DNA from 4 places in the Mesorhizobium sp. M0968 genome. Region 3 is predicted to be linked to each of the others. Evidence: predicted binding sites of a transcription regulator. Region 3 holds the regulator's gene; each other region holds the start of a gene.
The links. The regulator LexA, encoded in region 3, represses DNA repair genes until DNA is damaged. The targets are predictions, from matches to a motif close to TGTTCNNNNTGTGTTCNG.

Region 1 (3,636 bases), on a different contig from region 3:
CATGTTGAACTGCGTGACCGGCATGTCCGAGCGCGGATCGCGGTACATCGGCACCAGCTCCGACAGCGGCCGGTCGCCGATGACGATGCCGGCGGCGTGCGTCGAGGCGTGCCGATAAAGACCTTCCAGTTTCTGCGCCGTATCGAGCAGCGTCTGCACGATCGGCTCACGCTCCGCCTCTTCGGCAAAGCGCGGCTCGTTGGCGATGGCGTCGGCGAGCTTGACCGGATTGGCCGGGTTCGACGGCACCATCTTGCTCAGCTTGTCGACCTGCCCGTAAGGCATCTGCAGCACGCGGCCGACGTCGCGCAGCACCGCGCGCGCCTGCAACGTGCCGAAGGTGATGATCTGGCCAACCTGGTCGCGGCCGTATTTCTGCTGGACGTAGCGGATGACTTCCTCGCGCCGGTCCTGGCAGAAGTCGATGTCGAAGTCGGGCATAGACACGCGGTCGGGATTGAGGAAGCGCTCGAACAGCAGCGAAAAACGCAGTGGATCGATGTCGGTGATGGTCGTGGCATAGGCGACCAGCGAGCCGGCGCCCGAACCGCGGCCCGGGCCGACCGGAATCCCTTGTGCCTTGGCCCATTTGATGAAGTCGGCAACGATCAGGAAATAGCCCGGATATTTCATCTTCTCGATGACGCCGAGCTCGAAATCCAGCCTTTCGCGATATTGCTCGACCGTGTAGCCCGGCGTCGGGCCGTGCGCCGCCAGCCGCGCCTCCAGCCCTTCATGCGCCTGCCTGGCAAGCTCCTGCGCCTCCGCCTTGACCGCAGCATCGGCGTCGGCGACATCGCGGCCGGCAAAGCGCGGCAGAATCGGATTGCGGGTCTTCGGGTAATACGAGCAGCGCAGCGCGATCTCGACGGTGTTGTCGATTGCTTCCGGCAGGTCAGCGAACAGCCTCGCCATATCGGCCTGGCTTCTCAGGAAGTGGTCGGGCGAAAGGCGGCGGCGATTGTCGGCCGCCACCACGGAACCTTCGGCGATGGCGATCAGGGCGTCATGCGCCTCATAGTCTTCACGAGAGAAGAAAAACGCCTCGTTGGTGGCAACCAGCGGCAGATCGTGGCGGTAGGCGAGGTCGACCGACGACTGCTCGATGGCGCGGTCGTAACCGGAGACCCGCTCAAGCTCGACATAGAGCCGGTCGCCGAACAGGCCCTTGAGCGCCGACAGCCGGGTCTCGGCGAGTTCGCGGCGATCCTGTTTCAAGGCAGTGCCGATCGGACCGCGCGGCCCGCCCGTAAGGCAGATCAATCCGTCGGTGTGGCCCTGCAGCATCTCGCTCGTCAGATGCACCGCTTCGCCGGGCGGTGTCTCGAGGTAGACGCGGCTGACCAGCCTGACCAGATTGCCGTAGCCGGCCTCGGTTGCGGCGATCAGGACGACCGGCCGCATCTCCGGTCCTTGCCGCCTGCGGTCGCGCTGGCTGTCGCTCGCCTCGCCGGAAAAGGCGAGGTCGATCTGGCAGCCGATGATCGGCTGGATGCCATCCTTTACCGCCTTCTGGGCGAATTCCAGCGCGCCGAACAGATTGTTGGTGTCGGTGACGGCGATTGCCGGGCATTCGTCCTGCACCGCATGGCCGACGATCTTGCCGAGCTGCAAGGCACCTTCGAGCAGCGAATAGGCCGAATGCACGCGCAGATGAATGAATCGACGCGCCGCCGCCTCCGCCCGCGACGCCTTTGCATAGGCCTCGCGCAGCAAGGGATCGCGTGGAAGTCTTTCATCCGCCATGGTTTTTTCGCGCCGCCTGAAGGGACTCAGTCGATGAAGTTGTATTGTCGAGCGCCGGGTAGCACGAGTCCAGCGCTAGTGATTAGAGCTTTGGAGGTTTAGAGCAACCGCCGAAGCTGCCAATTTCCCCCTTTGTGGGGGAGATGTCCGGCAGGACAGAGAGGGGCGCTGTCCCGCCAACCTCAGGCTACAAACAAAACCCGCCTCGGCGGGCGGGTCGTTGGAGCCAATTAGCACCATAGCCAAATTAATAGCATAGCTGCCGGCACAAAGCAAGAACAAAATACGGCGCGACGGGGAAAAATTCGAGTTGTCCGTCTCCCGAGGGCGTATCCAGAGGATTGCAGGTCGCGTTCCTTCGCGCCCCCCTCTGTCCTGCCGGACATCTCCCCCATGAGGGGGGAGATTGGCCATCATCTCGGCTTTCGCCAATTTCCAACGTTGCAGGAGCGAGCTGGGCCCCGAAGCTGCCAATCTCCCCACTTTAGGGACACTTGAGGGGGAGATGTCCGGCAGGACAGAGGGGCGCGCTGTCCCGCCAACTTCAGACAGAGCGTCGAGGGCGGGTCCAACCTCACGCGAATTCCATGATCACAGCATCGACGGCAAGGCTGTCGCCGGGCTTGGCGTTGAGCTTCGAGACGATGAGGTCGCGCTCGGCGCGCAACACGTTTTCCATCTTCATCGCCTCGACCACGGCCAGCGTCTCGCCGGCCTTGACCTCCTGCCCCTCGGCAACGGCAATCGACACGACGAGGCCGGGCATCGGGCATAGCAGCATCTTCGAGGTATCCGGCGCCACTTTTTCCGGCATCAGCCTTTCGAGTTCGGCGGTGCGCGGCAGCATGGCGCGGGCTGTCACCGAGATGCCTTTCCAGGCGATGCGGAACCCATTCAGCACCGGCCTGACCTGCGCCGCGACCTTGCGGCCGCCGACCGCGCCGCGCCAGATGAGATCGCCCGGCCGCCAGTCGGAGGTCACCGTCAGCGGTTTGCCGCCGTCGATTGTGAGGTCGAGCTCCATCGGAATGGAAATCATGCCTTCGACGATGGCAACCGAAAGATAATCCCGGCCGATCTTCACCACCCAATCGCGTTTCAAGGCGCCCGAATGCGGCGCCAGCCGCCCGCCCAGCCGGTCGAGCCGGTCGCGGCGCAGCAGTTCGACCGCGGTGGCGATCGCGGCCAGCACCGCGTTTTCTTCGCTGTTCGGCACAATGGGCGCGAAGCCGTCGGGATATTCCTCGGCGATGAACGCCGTCGATAGCCGCCCTTCCCGCCAGCGCGGATGCTGCATCAGCGCCGCCAGGAACGGTATGTTGTGCTCGATGCCGTCGACGACGAAACTGTCCAGCGCTTCCGACATCGCGTCTATCGCCGCCAGCCGTGTCGGCGCCCAGGTGCACAGCTTGGCGACCATCGGGTCGTAGAACATCGAGATTTCCGAGCCTTCGGTAACGCCAGTATCGTTGCGGATAACGACCTCGCCGAATTTTCCCTCTTCCGGCGGCCGGTATTTCGTCAGCCTGCCGATCGACGGCAGAAAGTTGCGATACGGGTCTTCGGCATAGAGGCGGCTTTCCACCGCCCAGCCGTTCAGCTTGACGTCGCTCTGCTTGATGGCGAGCTTTTCGCCGGCTGCCACGCGGATCATCTGCTCGACCAGGTCGATGCCGGTGACGAGTTCCGTCACCGGATGCTCGACCTGCAGCCGCGTGTTCATTTCCAGGAAATAGAAGTTTTTGTCGCTGTCGACGATGAACTCGACCGTGCCGGCGCTCTGGTAGTCGACGGCCTTGGCCAGCGCCAGCGACTGCTCGCCCATGGCTTTGCGGGTCTTGGCGTCGAGGAACGGCGACGGCGCCTCCTCCACGACCTTCTGGTTGCGGC
Region 2 (3,636 bases), on a different contig from region 3:
GCGACAAGATCCGCGACAAGGTCCTGGGCTGGTCAAGGGACGAAGCGATTGATGTCGTCATCACCACCGGCGGCACCGGCTTCACCGGCCGCGACGTGACGCCGGAAGCGCTGGAGCCGATCTTCGAAAAGCGCATGGACGGCTTTTCCGAAGTGTTCCACCGCATCTCCTACGACAAGATCGGCACTTCGACGATCCAGAGCCGGGCAACCGGCGGCGTCGTCAACGCCACCTTCGTTTTCGTGCTGCCGGGCTCGCCCGGCGCCTGCAAGGACGCCTGGGACGGCATCTTGAAGCCGCAGCTCGACTATCGGCACATGCCCTGCAACTTCGTCGAGATCATGCCGCGGCTGGACGAGCATTTGCGGCGCGGCTGAGACGAACCGAAGTATCAGCCAAGCGACCTCGGTTTAGCGAATGACCGGCTCGCCGTGAAAACGCCGGCGCGACGGCGGCGACACGCCGAAGCCAACCTCCATCATCAGCCGCGGCGTGAGCGTCGGCACGGTGCCCATATGGAAGCCGAACGGATCCTCGACAAAGCCGAGGCCGGCCGGCCCGGTCAGCGTGACCGGGCTCTGCTCGCCGTAGACGCCCAGCACCTCTTCCGCCGAATGGCCGACCAGCAGCGTCAGCTGATGCTTCAGGATGCGGCGGTTATGGGAGCCGCGGACATAGACATGCGGCCCAGTGTCGGCGTCGACCGGCACCAGGTAGAAAAAGAACTTCAGCATGCGCCAGTCGTCGAGGTCGAAATGGTATTTGCCGAGCGAGGCCATGTTCTTGTCGGCGTCCGAGACGCCACCGGTCGGAAAGCTCCACCAGACGCGGGTGGTGATCAGCTTGGCCTGGCTGCCGAGATAGTGCGCTGCGATATCGAGAAGCAGCGGATCGCGCTGCACGGCGACCGCAGCGTTGCAGTCGAGGACCCGTTCGAAATAGTGACCGCTGAGCAGCGGGCGGCCGAAATGCTTTTCGGCATCGGCGTGTTTTTCGGGCAGGAATTCCAGCCGACGGTCGAAATTGCCGAAGCATGGCGTGCGCTCGGCGAAGCGGACAATCTCCTCATGGATGGCGGCCGGCAGCATCAGGCCCGAATAGAGCCCCTCCGTCCGCAGCGCGCCGACGACGGCATCGCGATCGACGCCGGCGAACATCGTTTCACCGACATTGCGCGCCGGCGGAACGGGCTTTGCACCGCGCCAGTGCAGGCGCCGCGCCGGCATGGTGCGGGCCAGCATGAACATCGGCAGCCATGCCGGATTCTCGCGAAGGTCGGAAAGATAGGTCGGGATGCGGGCGGCGATGCGGCGCAGCGTGCCGCCGTTTCGTGCGATCGCCTCGAGGCTTGCAGCGCCGGACTTGTCAGGGCTTGAAAGGGTCATCGGGGTCCTCAAAATGTCGAGGGAACAGCATCGACGTTAGTCGTCGCCGCTCCGGCACACCCCAAACCCTATTCGCCCATATCGCCGGGAATGGTAACCCCCGGCCAGATTTTGTGCAATGCACAATAAACGACGACCCGCCAGAAAATGTGCTTGGGCGGAGTTCCCATAACCGGGACGGTAAGCCGTCACTTCCGCGGCGCGACCCAGATCTCGGCGTGGAGCCTCCTGGTCGCCAGGCCGCGGGCGATCGCTTCGGCGCTGCGGGCGTTCTTCGACAGCGCCGCGGCCTGACGCTTGCTGATCACCAAGCCTTCGGCGAGAGCGCGATTTCCGGCAAAGACGCGCGACAGGAACGGCGTGCGGCTGCCGCGTGCCCGCGAGAACCGCGCCGCCATGGTTTGCCTGGCGGTATGGGCGACGACCTCGTCGATCCAGCCCTCTCCCAGCCGCGCGCCCGGTTCCAGCAAGAGCAGCCAGTCGCCCTTGGCCTGCCTGATGCCGGCGGCGATGCCGCCGCTGACATAGTGGCAGCCGGCATGTTCGGCGACGCGGTGCGTCTGATCGGTCGAGCCGGTGTCGCAGACGAGAACGTCGCGCACCACGCCTTCGACCGCGCCGCCGATCAGCGAGGCGAGCGTGCGGGCAAGGCCCTCCTCGTCATTCAGGGTTTCGATCAGGACGCTGAGCATGTTTAGCCGAATAGCGGAAAGCGGCGGGCAGCGCCAGTTTTTGCGGCGCACCGCGAGAAAGTTCTTGCTTTGTTCTCATCGATACGATAGGAATACATTCATGAGCAGAGCGATTCGACAGCGGGCGGACAGTCCCTGGGAAAGGGCCAAGATGGAACAGATCGTGCGTGCCGATATTGCAGCCTTCGGCGCTGGCAGGGCCGAAATGGCGAATGCGATGATCGAGCAGAGCGGCATGCGTGTCCGTCCGGACCGCAATCGCGGCAGGTCGGCGGGCATCAATCCGTCCGGCCGTTTCGAGCCGGTCAGCCGGCATGTGTTCGACGATGGATGGAATTCGCTGGAGGAGCTGCCGCCGTTCAAGACCGAGGTACAGGTCGAGAAGCCGCGCACCATCATCACGCGCAACGAATCGCCCGACATCTCCTTCGATCGCTCGATCAATCCCTATCGCGGCTGCGAACATGGCTGCGTCTATTGTTTCGCGCGGCCGACGCACAGCTTCATGGGCCTGTCGCCGGGGCTGGATTTCGAATCGAAGCTGTTTGCCAAGCCGGATGCGGCGCGGCTGCTCGACAAGGAATTGTCCAGGGATAATTACCAGCCGCGCACCATCGCCATCGGCACCAATACCGATCCTTATCAGCCGATCGAGAAGCAATACCGGATCATGCGCGAGATCCTCGAAGTGCTGGAGGCGCGCGGCCATCCGGTCGGCATCGTCACCAAGTCGGCGCTGGTGACGCGTGACATCGACATTCTGTCACGCATGGCCGAACGCGGGCTGGCCAAGGTGGCATTGTCGGTGACGACATTGGACAGGATGCTGGCCAGAACGATGGAGCCGCGAGCGTCGACGCCGACCAAGCGGCTGGAGGCGATCAGGCAGCTTTCGGACGCCGGCATTCCGGCCTCGGTGATGGTCGCGCCGATCATCCCCGGACTGACCGACCCGGAGATGGAGCGCATCCTCGATTCGGCGCAGGCAGCGGGCGCGCGCGAGGCCGGCTATGTGCTGCTGCGCTTGCCGCTGGAGGTCGCGCCGATCTTCAAGGACTGGCTGCTGCGCCATTATCCCGATCGCTATCGCCACGTCATGTCGCTGATCCGTTCGATGCGCGACGGCAAGGACTACGATTCGGAATGGGGCAAGCGCATGAAAGGCTCCGGTCCCTATGCCTGGCAGATCGGCCGGCGTTTCGAGATCGCTGCCAAACGGCTCGGCCTCAACGCCGAGCGGCGCTCGCTCAGGACCGACCAGTTCGTCCCCGCCGCCAAGGCTACCGAGCAGCTGATGCTGCTGTGACAAAGCGTCTCGCGCCAGCCGGTTGAAACGGCCGGCAACGGGCAAAAAATCCCGTCCGGCCTGTCCTGTCCCCGGGCTTGCAGACGGTAGCCCCCTCCTGGTCCGGTGCCCCGCCCGACCCGGAGGGGACTTGCGGAGAATCGGAGCCGATGCGAACCTCGCCGCACCATGGCTCGCCCGCGTTCCGATTCTCCGCTTCTCTTCGAAATCGTCGAGAAACCCGACTTCTCGTTCGAGACGAGGGCGATGGCCG
Region 3 (3,636 bases):
GCCGGTATCGGCGGCAGCGGCTTTTTTCTCGGCAATCCGAAAGTCGTGTCGTCGGGCAGCATGCCGCTTGCCGCGCAGCTTTCTTCCGCGATCGAAGACGCGCGCGAATCCATCGCCGACCATATCCGCAGCCGCATCGGCGGTGCCGAGGGCGAGATTGCTGCTGCGCTGATCGTCGGCGTGCGCGCCGGCATTCCCGAGGAGATCAACGAAGCGATGCGGCGCACCGGCATCTACCACATCATCTCTATCTCGGGGCTGCATATGGCGTTGGTCGCCGGCACCATCATGGCGCTGCTGCGGGGTGCCTTTGCGCTGTTTCCCGATTTCTCATCGCGACGGCCGGTCAAGAAGTATGCCGCGGCCGCCGCGCTTTTTTCGATTGCGGCCTACCTCGTCTTTTCCGGCATTGTCGTGGCGGCCGAACGCAGCTTCATCATGCTGGCGGTGATGCTTATCGCCGTGCTGGTCGACCGGGCCGCGCTCACCATGCGCAACCTGGCGATCTCGGCCATCGCGGTCATCCTGGTGTCGCCGCACGAGGTGGTCGGTCCGAGTTTCCAGATGTCCTTCGCCGCGACGGCGGCCCTTGTCGGCGCCTATGCAGGCTGGTCCGATTACCGCGCCGGGAGGGCCACCACGCCGCCGCCGCGGCAGTCGCCGCTACGCCTTGCCACTCGAAAGGTCCTGCTGGGCATGTGCGGTCTGGCGATGACCTCGATCATTGCAGGGAGCGCCACGGCGCTTTTCGCCATATGGCATTTCCAGCGCGTGGCGCCGCTCAGCCTGTTCGCCAATCTGGCCATCATGCCCATCGTCTCACTGGTCGTCATGCCCTTCGCCGTTCTCAGCGCGCTGGCGATGCCGTTCGGTGCGGATGGCCCTTTCCTCTATGTCATGGGCAAGGGGCTGACGGCGATGATCGCCCTGTCCGGGTGGATCTCGGAGCGCTCGCCGATCGATGCGGTCGGGCTGATTTCGCTGAGATCCGTCCTTCTGGTGACGATCGCCCTCGTCATTGCCAGCATGGCGACGACGTGGTTGCGGCTGGCGGCACTTCCTTTTGCGCTCGCCGGCTTGCTGACGACAACGCAGACACGCATTCCCGACGTATTGGTCTCGGAGGACGCACGGCTGGTCGCGCTGTCGATCGGCAGCGGTGAACTCGCGGTCAACCGGGCACGCCCGAATGAGTTCACCATCGACAACTGGAAACGCGCGCTCACATCGGAGGCCATCGTCGCGCCGGAAACCCCTGGAAAGAACGACCCGCAATTCGACATTGCCGATCCGGCCGACCTGCCGCCGGGCATGCCGTTCATTTGCACGGACGGCCTCTGCCTTGCCAGGCATCCATCCGGCGCGATCATCGCGCAAGCCACGGACCGCGATACTGCGCGGCCAGCCTGCGCCTTTGCCAGCTTGATCGTCATCGACGACGCCACCGCCCATAACCCCTGCTACTACGACCGGCTGGTCCTCGTCGTCACCAAACGGCAACTGGCGCGCGCGGGAAGTGCCGCCGTCTATTTCGATCCACAAGCGGCAACACGCGCCGAGATCCGCTTCGCCGTCGAAAAATCATACCGGCCCTGGCACGTGCAACGGAAATTTTCACGCGCGGCACGGGGCCTGCCGCCATACCGCAGGGCCGACAATCCCAAAGCCGGCGCCAAGGGCGGAACTCAGTAGCGGCGGATCAGTCCGACGAGCTTGCCCTGCACCTTGACCCTGTCTGGTCCGAAGATGCGCGTCTCGTAGGCCGGATTGGCGGCTTCCAGGGCGATCGAGGCGCCCTTGCGGCGGAACCGCTTCAGCGTCGCTTCCTCCTCGTCGACCAGTGCCACCACGATCTCACCGGGGCTCGCCGTATCGGCATTGCGGATGATCACCGTGTCGCCGTCGAAAATGCCGGCCTCGATCATCGAATCGCCTTTGACCTCGAGCGCATAATGCTCGCCGCCCATGATCATATCCGGCGGCACCGAAATCGAATGCGTCTGGTGCTGGATGGCGTCGATCGGCACACCGGCAGCGATGCGGCCCATTACCGGGATCGAAACGGCGGCGACGACATCGTCGTCATTTCCGGCTGCGGGCACGCGCGACGATGTCGGCTTGCCCTGCCGAGGGGCGCCTTGCCCAAGGCTGCCCTGGATGACACTCGGCGAGAACTTGCGTGCCGCATTGAGGCCGGGGGCGATCGAGTCAGGCAGGCGTAGCACCTCCAGCGCACGGGCCCGGTTGGGCAAACGGCGAATGAAGCCGCGCTCCTCCAGCGCCGTAATCAGCCGGTGGATTCCGGATTTGGAAGCCAGGTCGAGCGCTTCCTTCATCTCGTCGAATGAAGGCGGGATACCGCTTTCCTTCAACCTTTCGTGGATGAACATAAGCAGTTCGTGTTGTTTGCGTGTCAGCATAGCGACCCCCAACAGAATCAGAAAAACAAACCCAGAACAAACACTATCTGTTCCAGTTGTGTTCCGCAACTGTTTAAAGTTTAATGAATGCGTTAAGGCTCGGGAAACAAACGACGTCCCCTACCGGCGTAACGCATTTTCACCGCCGCGAGCCTCATCGCCTTGATTCTGCTTTCGTTTGCGCCCTTCTGGCCTCCTAGAAGGCGGCACTGGCATCGGCCGTCGGTCGGCAAAAGGCACGGAATTGAACCCGTATCGACTGTGCGGTTTGGTCAATGCACCGTGAACGAAACGAACTCAAAACGCCAACCTCGGGTTAAGTCCCGGTTTCCACCGCCTGGTCAGGCTGCTTCTCGCCGGTGGAGCCTTGCTGCGCGCAACCAAGTAATGGAAGAACAGTCGATGCGTGTCCGGCGTTGCGTTGGATCTTGGGGGAGCAGACAAATCATGACAGGAATTCCCGATCTCGTGGCCATAAAGGCGATGGATGCCGCGGATCCGCTGCGCGCGATGCGCGACCGCTTTGTGTTGCCGCAAGGAGTGATCTATCTCGACGGCAATTCGCTAGGAGCTGCTTCACGTGCCGCTTTCGATGAACTGCACAAGGCCGCGACCGAAGAATGGTCGCATGATCTCATCCGCGCATGGAACACGGCCGGCTGGTTCAACATGCCGCTTGAACTTGGCGACCAGCTCGGGCGCCTGATCGGGGCCGCGGCCGGCCAGACAGTGGTCTGCGACACGACATCGGTCAATATCTACAAGCTGCTGCACGCCGCCATGGCCATGCGACCGGAGCGGCAGGTCATCGTCGCCGAGGGCGATAGTTTTCCGACGGACCTCTACATGGCCGAGGGTGTGGTTTCGACGCGAAAAGATACGCTGCTGCGCCTCTCGGGAGTCGACGCGCCGACCATCGAAGAGCTGATCGACGAACGCACCGCTGTGGTGCTGGTCAACCACGTCAACTATAAGTCGGGCGAACTGCGCGACATGCCGGCGCTGACGCGCAGGGCTCAGGAAGCCGGGGCGATGATCGTCTGGGATCTCTGCCACACCGCCGGCGCGATGCCAGTCGAACTCGACAAGGCAAACGCCGATTTTGCCGTTGGCTGCACCTACAAATATCTGAATGGCGGCCCGGGCGCGCCTGCCTTCATCTATGCGGCTGAGCGGCATCTTTCCGACATCCAGCAGCCGCTCACCGGCTGGTGGG
Region 4 (3,636 bases), on a different contig from region 3:
AGGCGATCAAGTCGGCGTGCTGGGCCGGCGCGATCTTCCTGTAGTCGGGCAGCGCGCAGGCTTCCCAAAGCAGCGCCACGCGCCTGGCATCGGTGGTGAGTGCCCGCACGTCCTCGTCGCGCGACAGATGCTCGAGCGCCTGCGCGTCCACGGCCGGCAGCGCGCGCGTCAGGCCTTCGACCGGGGCGTTGGTCTCGATCGAGCGCTTCAGCGCATCAAGGTTGGCGAAATCGAAATGCGCGGTGCGCCACTGCAGTACTTTCACCGGGTCGAAATCATGCGCCTCGATTTTGTTGACCAGTTCATCATCCAGCGGATCGACCTGGCCGGTGACGCCGAAGGTGCCGTCGCGCAGATGCCGGCCGGCGCGGCCGGCAATCTGGCCGAGCTCGGCCGCCGTCAGGTTGCGGTACTGGTAGCCGTCGAATTTACGGTTCTGGGCGAAGGCGACGTGGTCGAGGTCGAGGTTGAGGCCCATGCCGATGGCGTCGGTGGCGACGAGGTAGTCGACGTCGCCCGACTGGAACAGCGCCACCTGGGCGTTGCGGGTGCGCGGGCTGAGTGCGCCGAGCACGACGGCGGCACCGCCCTGCTGGCGGCGGATCAGCTCGGCGATGGCATAGACCTCGTCGGCCGAAAAGGCGACGATCGCCGTGCGCCGCGGCAGGCGGGTCAGCTTCTTCGAGCCGGCATAGGCAAGGTGCGACAGGCGTGGCCGGGTCACCACGGACACGCCCCGCAGCAGGCGCTGCAGGATGCCGTGCATGGTGGCCGCGCCCAGCAGCAGCGTCTCCTGCCGGCCGCGCAGATGCAGGATGCGATCGGTAAAGATGTGTCCGCGTTCGAGATCGCCGGCGAGCTGGACCTCGTCGATGGCAACGAAGGCGGCGTCGGTCTCGCGCGGCATCGCTTCCACGGTGCAGACCGAGTATTTCGCGCCAGCCGGCTGGATCTTTTCCTCGCCGGTGATGAGCGCAACCTTATGGGCGCCGACCTTCTCGCAGACGCGCGTATAGACCTCGCGGGCAAGCAGCCTGAGCGGCAGGCCGATGACGCCGCTTTCATGCGCCACCATGCGCTCGATAGCGAGATGGGTCTTGCCGGTGTTGGTCGGGCCGAGCACGGCCGTCACGTCTCGACCCGACAGGATCAGCGGTTCAGTATGTTTCGGATGGATGTTCATCGGCCTGGAAATAAGGCTCTCTGCCTCGCATTGTCGGGAGCGCGCCCATATTGGCCGCGTATGACAGGCGACACATAGGGATTTCGGGCGCGAAGCGAAAGCGGAATATGCCGAGGGCAGGCCGATTGGTTGGTTCGAAGCCAGAAAATCTGTTCCCGATTAACAGTTGGAACGAGTCTGGAACGAATCAGCGACGAATCACTGACTCGCGCTGATTCAGGGTTTGTTCACGGCTACATCTGGGTTTTCTGTCGGCATACCTCACCACATGCTGAATCACGGAAACTGGCCCGATTTATGCAAGCGGCATCCAAGCGAGCACTGCGGTTAACCTTTGCCGGTGAATGGTCGTGGCTGGCCAACCTGCTTCGCACAACATTATGAAATTATTGATGTTTCCTAATGCGCTTTAATCATTTCGCGGTGTTTTCAGCTCTCGCCGTTAACGCTCCGCTCAAAGCCGGAACGAATCGGCGACGAATCAGCGATAGCTGAAGTTTCTTGGTTTGTTCACCGCAACATGTTGTGTCGTGAACAGCTTTTCCACCGAGAATCCACAGGCTGCCGGGCGGCTTTTGCACAAGCTGCGAGTTTGCCGTTAACCTTTGCGTGCCGGATTGGGGCAGCGTGCTGCATCGAGATCTTGCAACGGGAAGACCGCTATAGAAACGGGCCGTTTTGCAGGCCCGTTCGTCCAAGCGAGGATCTGTCTCAACGTAAAGACAAACGATCAGGCGACGTACTGGCCGCCATTGGCTGATATGGTCGAGCCGGTGATGAAACCGGCATCGTCGGAAGCGAGGAAGACGACGCAGCGCGCGATCTCCTCCGGCTCGCCGAGACGGCCGACCGGGATGTGCGGGATGACGCGCTCGTTGAGGACCTTCTCGTCCATTGCCTTGACCATCTCGGTGGCGATGTAGCCGGGGCAAATGACGTTGACGGTGATGCCGGCGCGCGCGCCTTCCTGGGCCAGTGCCTTGGTGAAGCCGATATCGCCGGCCTTCGAGGCCGAATAATTGACCTGGCCGACCTGGCCTTTCTGGCCGTTGATCGAGGAGATGGTGATGATGCGACCGAACTTGCGGTCGCGCATGCCGCCCCACAATGGATGCGTCATGTTGAAGACGCCGGAAAGGTTGGTGTCGAGGACCTCTTTCCATTGCTCGCGGGTCATCTTGTGGAACATCGCGTCGCGAGTGATGCCGGCATTGTTGACCAGCACCGAGACGGGACCGAGATCGGCTTCGATCTGTTTGATGCCGGCGGCGCAGGCCTCGTAGTCGGCGACCGACCATTTATAGACCGGGATGCCGGTCGCGGCCTTGAACTTTGCCGCCGCTTCTTCATTGCCGGCGTAGTTTGCGGCGACCGAATAGCCGGCGCTTTTCAAGGCGACCGATATCGCCGCGCCGATGCCGCGCGACCCGCCTGTGACGATTGCAACCTTTATCATATGTCCTCCCGGGAAATGCAGATGACTGAGCGTTGAAGCGGTGGGGTTTGCCCTCTATTCCCTACTCGCTTTGCGCCAGCATCGTATTCGTATCGCTTGTCTCATCACAATGCTTCCACGCACATGGCAACACCCATGCCGCCGCCGATGCACAGCGTGGCAAGGCCTTTCTTGGCACTTCTGCGGCGCATCTCGTAGACCAGCGTGTTGAAGATGCGGGCGCCCGAGGCGCCGACCGGATGGCCGATGGCGATGGCGCCGCCATTGACGTTGACGATGGCCGGATCCCAGCCCATGTCCTTGTTGACGGCGCAGGCCTGCGCGGCAAAGGCCTCGTTGGCTTCGACCAGATCGAGGTCGCCAACCGACCAGCCGGCCTTGGCCAGCGCCTTGCGCGAGGAGGGGATCGGTCCCGTCCCCATGATCTGCGGGTCGACACCGGCGGTCGCCCAGGAAACGATACGCACCAGCGGTGTGATGCCGCGCCTTGCGGCTTCCGCTTCGGTCATCAGCACCACGGCGGCGGCGCCGTCGTTGATGCCGGAAGCATTGGCAGCCGTCACCGTGCCTTCCTTGTCGAAGGCGGGCTTGAGCTTGGTCATGGCATCGATTGTCGCGCCGTGGCGGATGTATTCATCCTGGTCGACTACGGTGTCGCCCTTCCTGCCCTTGACTGTAAAGGCAACGATCTCGTCCTTGAATTTCCCGGCTTTCTGCGCGGCCTCGGCCTTGTTCTGGGAAGCCAGTGCGAACTGGTCCTGGTCGTCGCGGGTGATCTGAAACTGGCGGGCGACGTTCTCAGCGGTGTTGCCCATATGATAGCCGTAGAAGGCATCGGTCAGGCCGTCCTTGATCATGGTGTCGATCAGCCTGAAATCGCCCATCTTGACGCCACCGCGCAGATGCTGTGCATGCGGAGCCATCGACATCGATTCCTGGCCGCCGGCAACGATGATCCTCGCGTCGCCCTGGGCGATCTGCTGCATGCCGAGCGCGA

Region 1: a site for LexA is predicted at 2,010-2,027, ahead of dnaE (DNA polymerase III subunit alpha). Genes of this name have one in related genera too.
Region 2: a site for LexA is predicted at 2,137-2,154, ahead of NKH67_RS09335 (PA0069 family radical SAM protein). Genes of this name have one in related genera too.
Region 4: a site for LexA is predicted at 1,351-1,368, ahead of NKH67_RS01525 (helicase-related protein). Genes of this name have one in related genera too.

The regions. Positions count from the first base shown of each region.
Region 1 covers NZ_JAMYNL010000002.1:8,244-11,879, forward strand. The annotation lists gene dnaE (DNA polymerase III subunit alpha) at 1-1,746, opposite strand, end outside; gene NKH67_RS02900 (acetyl-CoA carboxylase biotin carboxylase subunit) at 2,321-3,636, opposite strand, start outside.
Region 2 covers NZ_JAMYNL010000004.1:290,559-294,194, reverse strand. The annotation lists gene moaB (molybdenum cofactor biosynthesis protein B) at 1-377, shown strand, start outside; gene NKH67_RS09345 (phytanoyl-CoA dioxygenase family protein) at 411-1,385, opposite strand; gene NKH67_RS09340 (glycosyltransferase) at 1,574-2,077, opposite strand; gene NKH67_RS09335 (PA0069 family radical SAM protein) at 2,229-3,383, shown strand; gene rnhB (ribonuclease HII) at 3,552-3,636, shown strand, end outside.
Region 3 covers NZ_JAMYNL010000014.1:50,590-54,225, forward strand. The annotation lists gene NKH67_RS22085 (ComEC/Rec2 family competence protein) at 1-1,692, shown strand, start outside; gene lexA (transcriptional repressor LexA) at 1,686-2,420, opposite strand; gene kynU (kynureninase) at 2,868-3,636, shown strand, end outside.
Region 4 covers NZ_JAMYNL010000001.1:284,664-288,299, reverse strand. The annotation lists gene NKH67_RS01525 (helicase-related protein) at 1-1,183, opposite strand, end outside; gene phbB (acetoacetyl-CoA reductase) at 1,914-2,639, opposite strand; gene NKH67_RS01515 (acetyl-CoA C-acetyltransferase) at 2,744-3,636, opposite strand, start outside.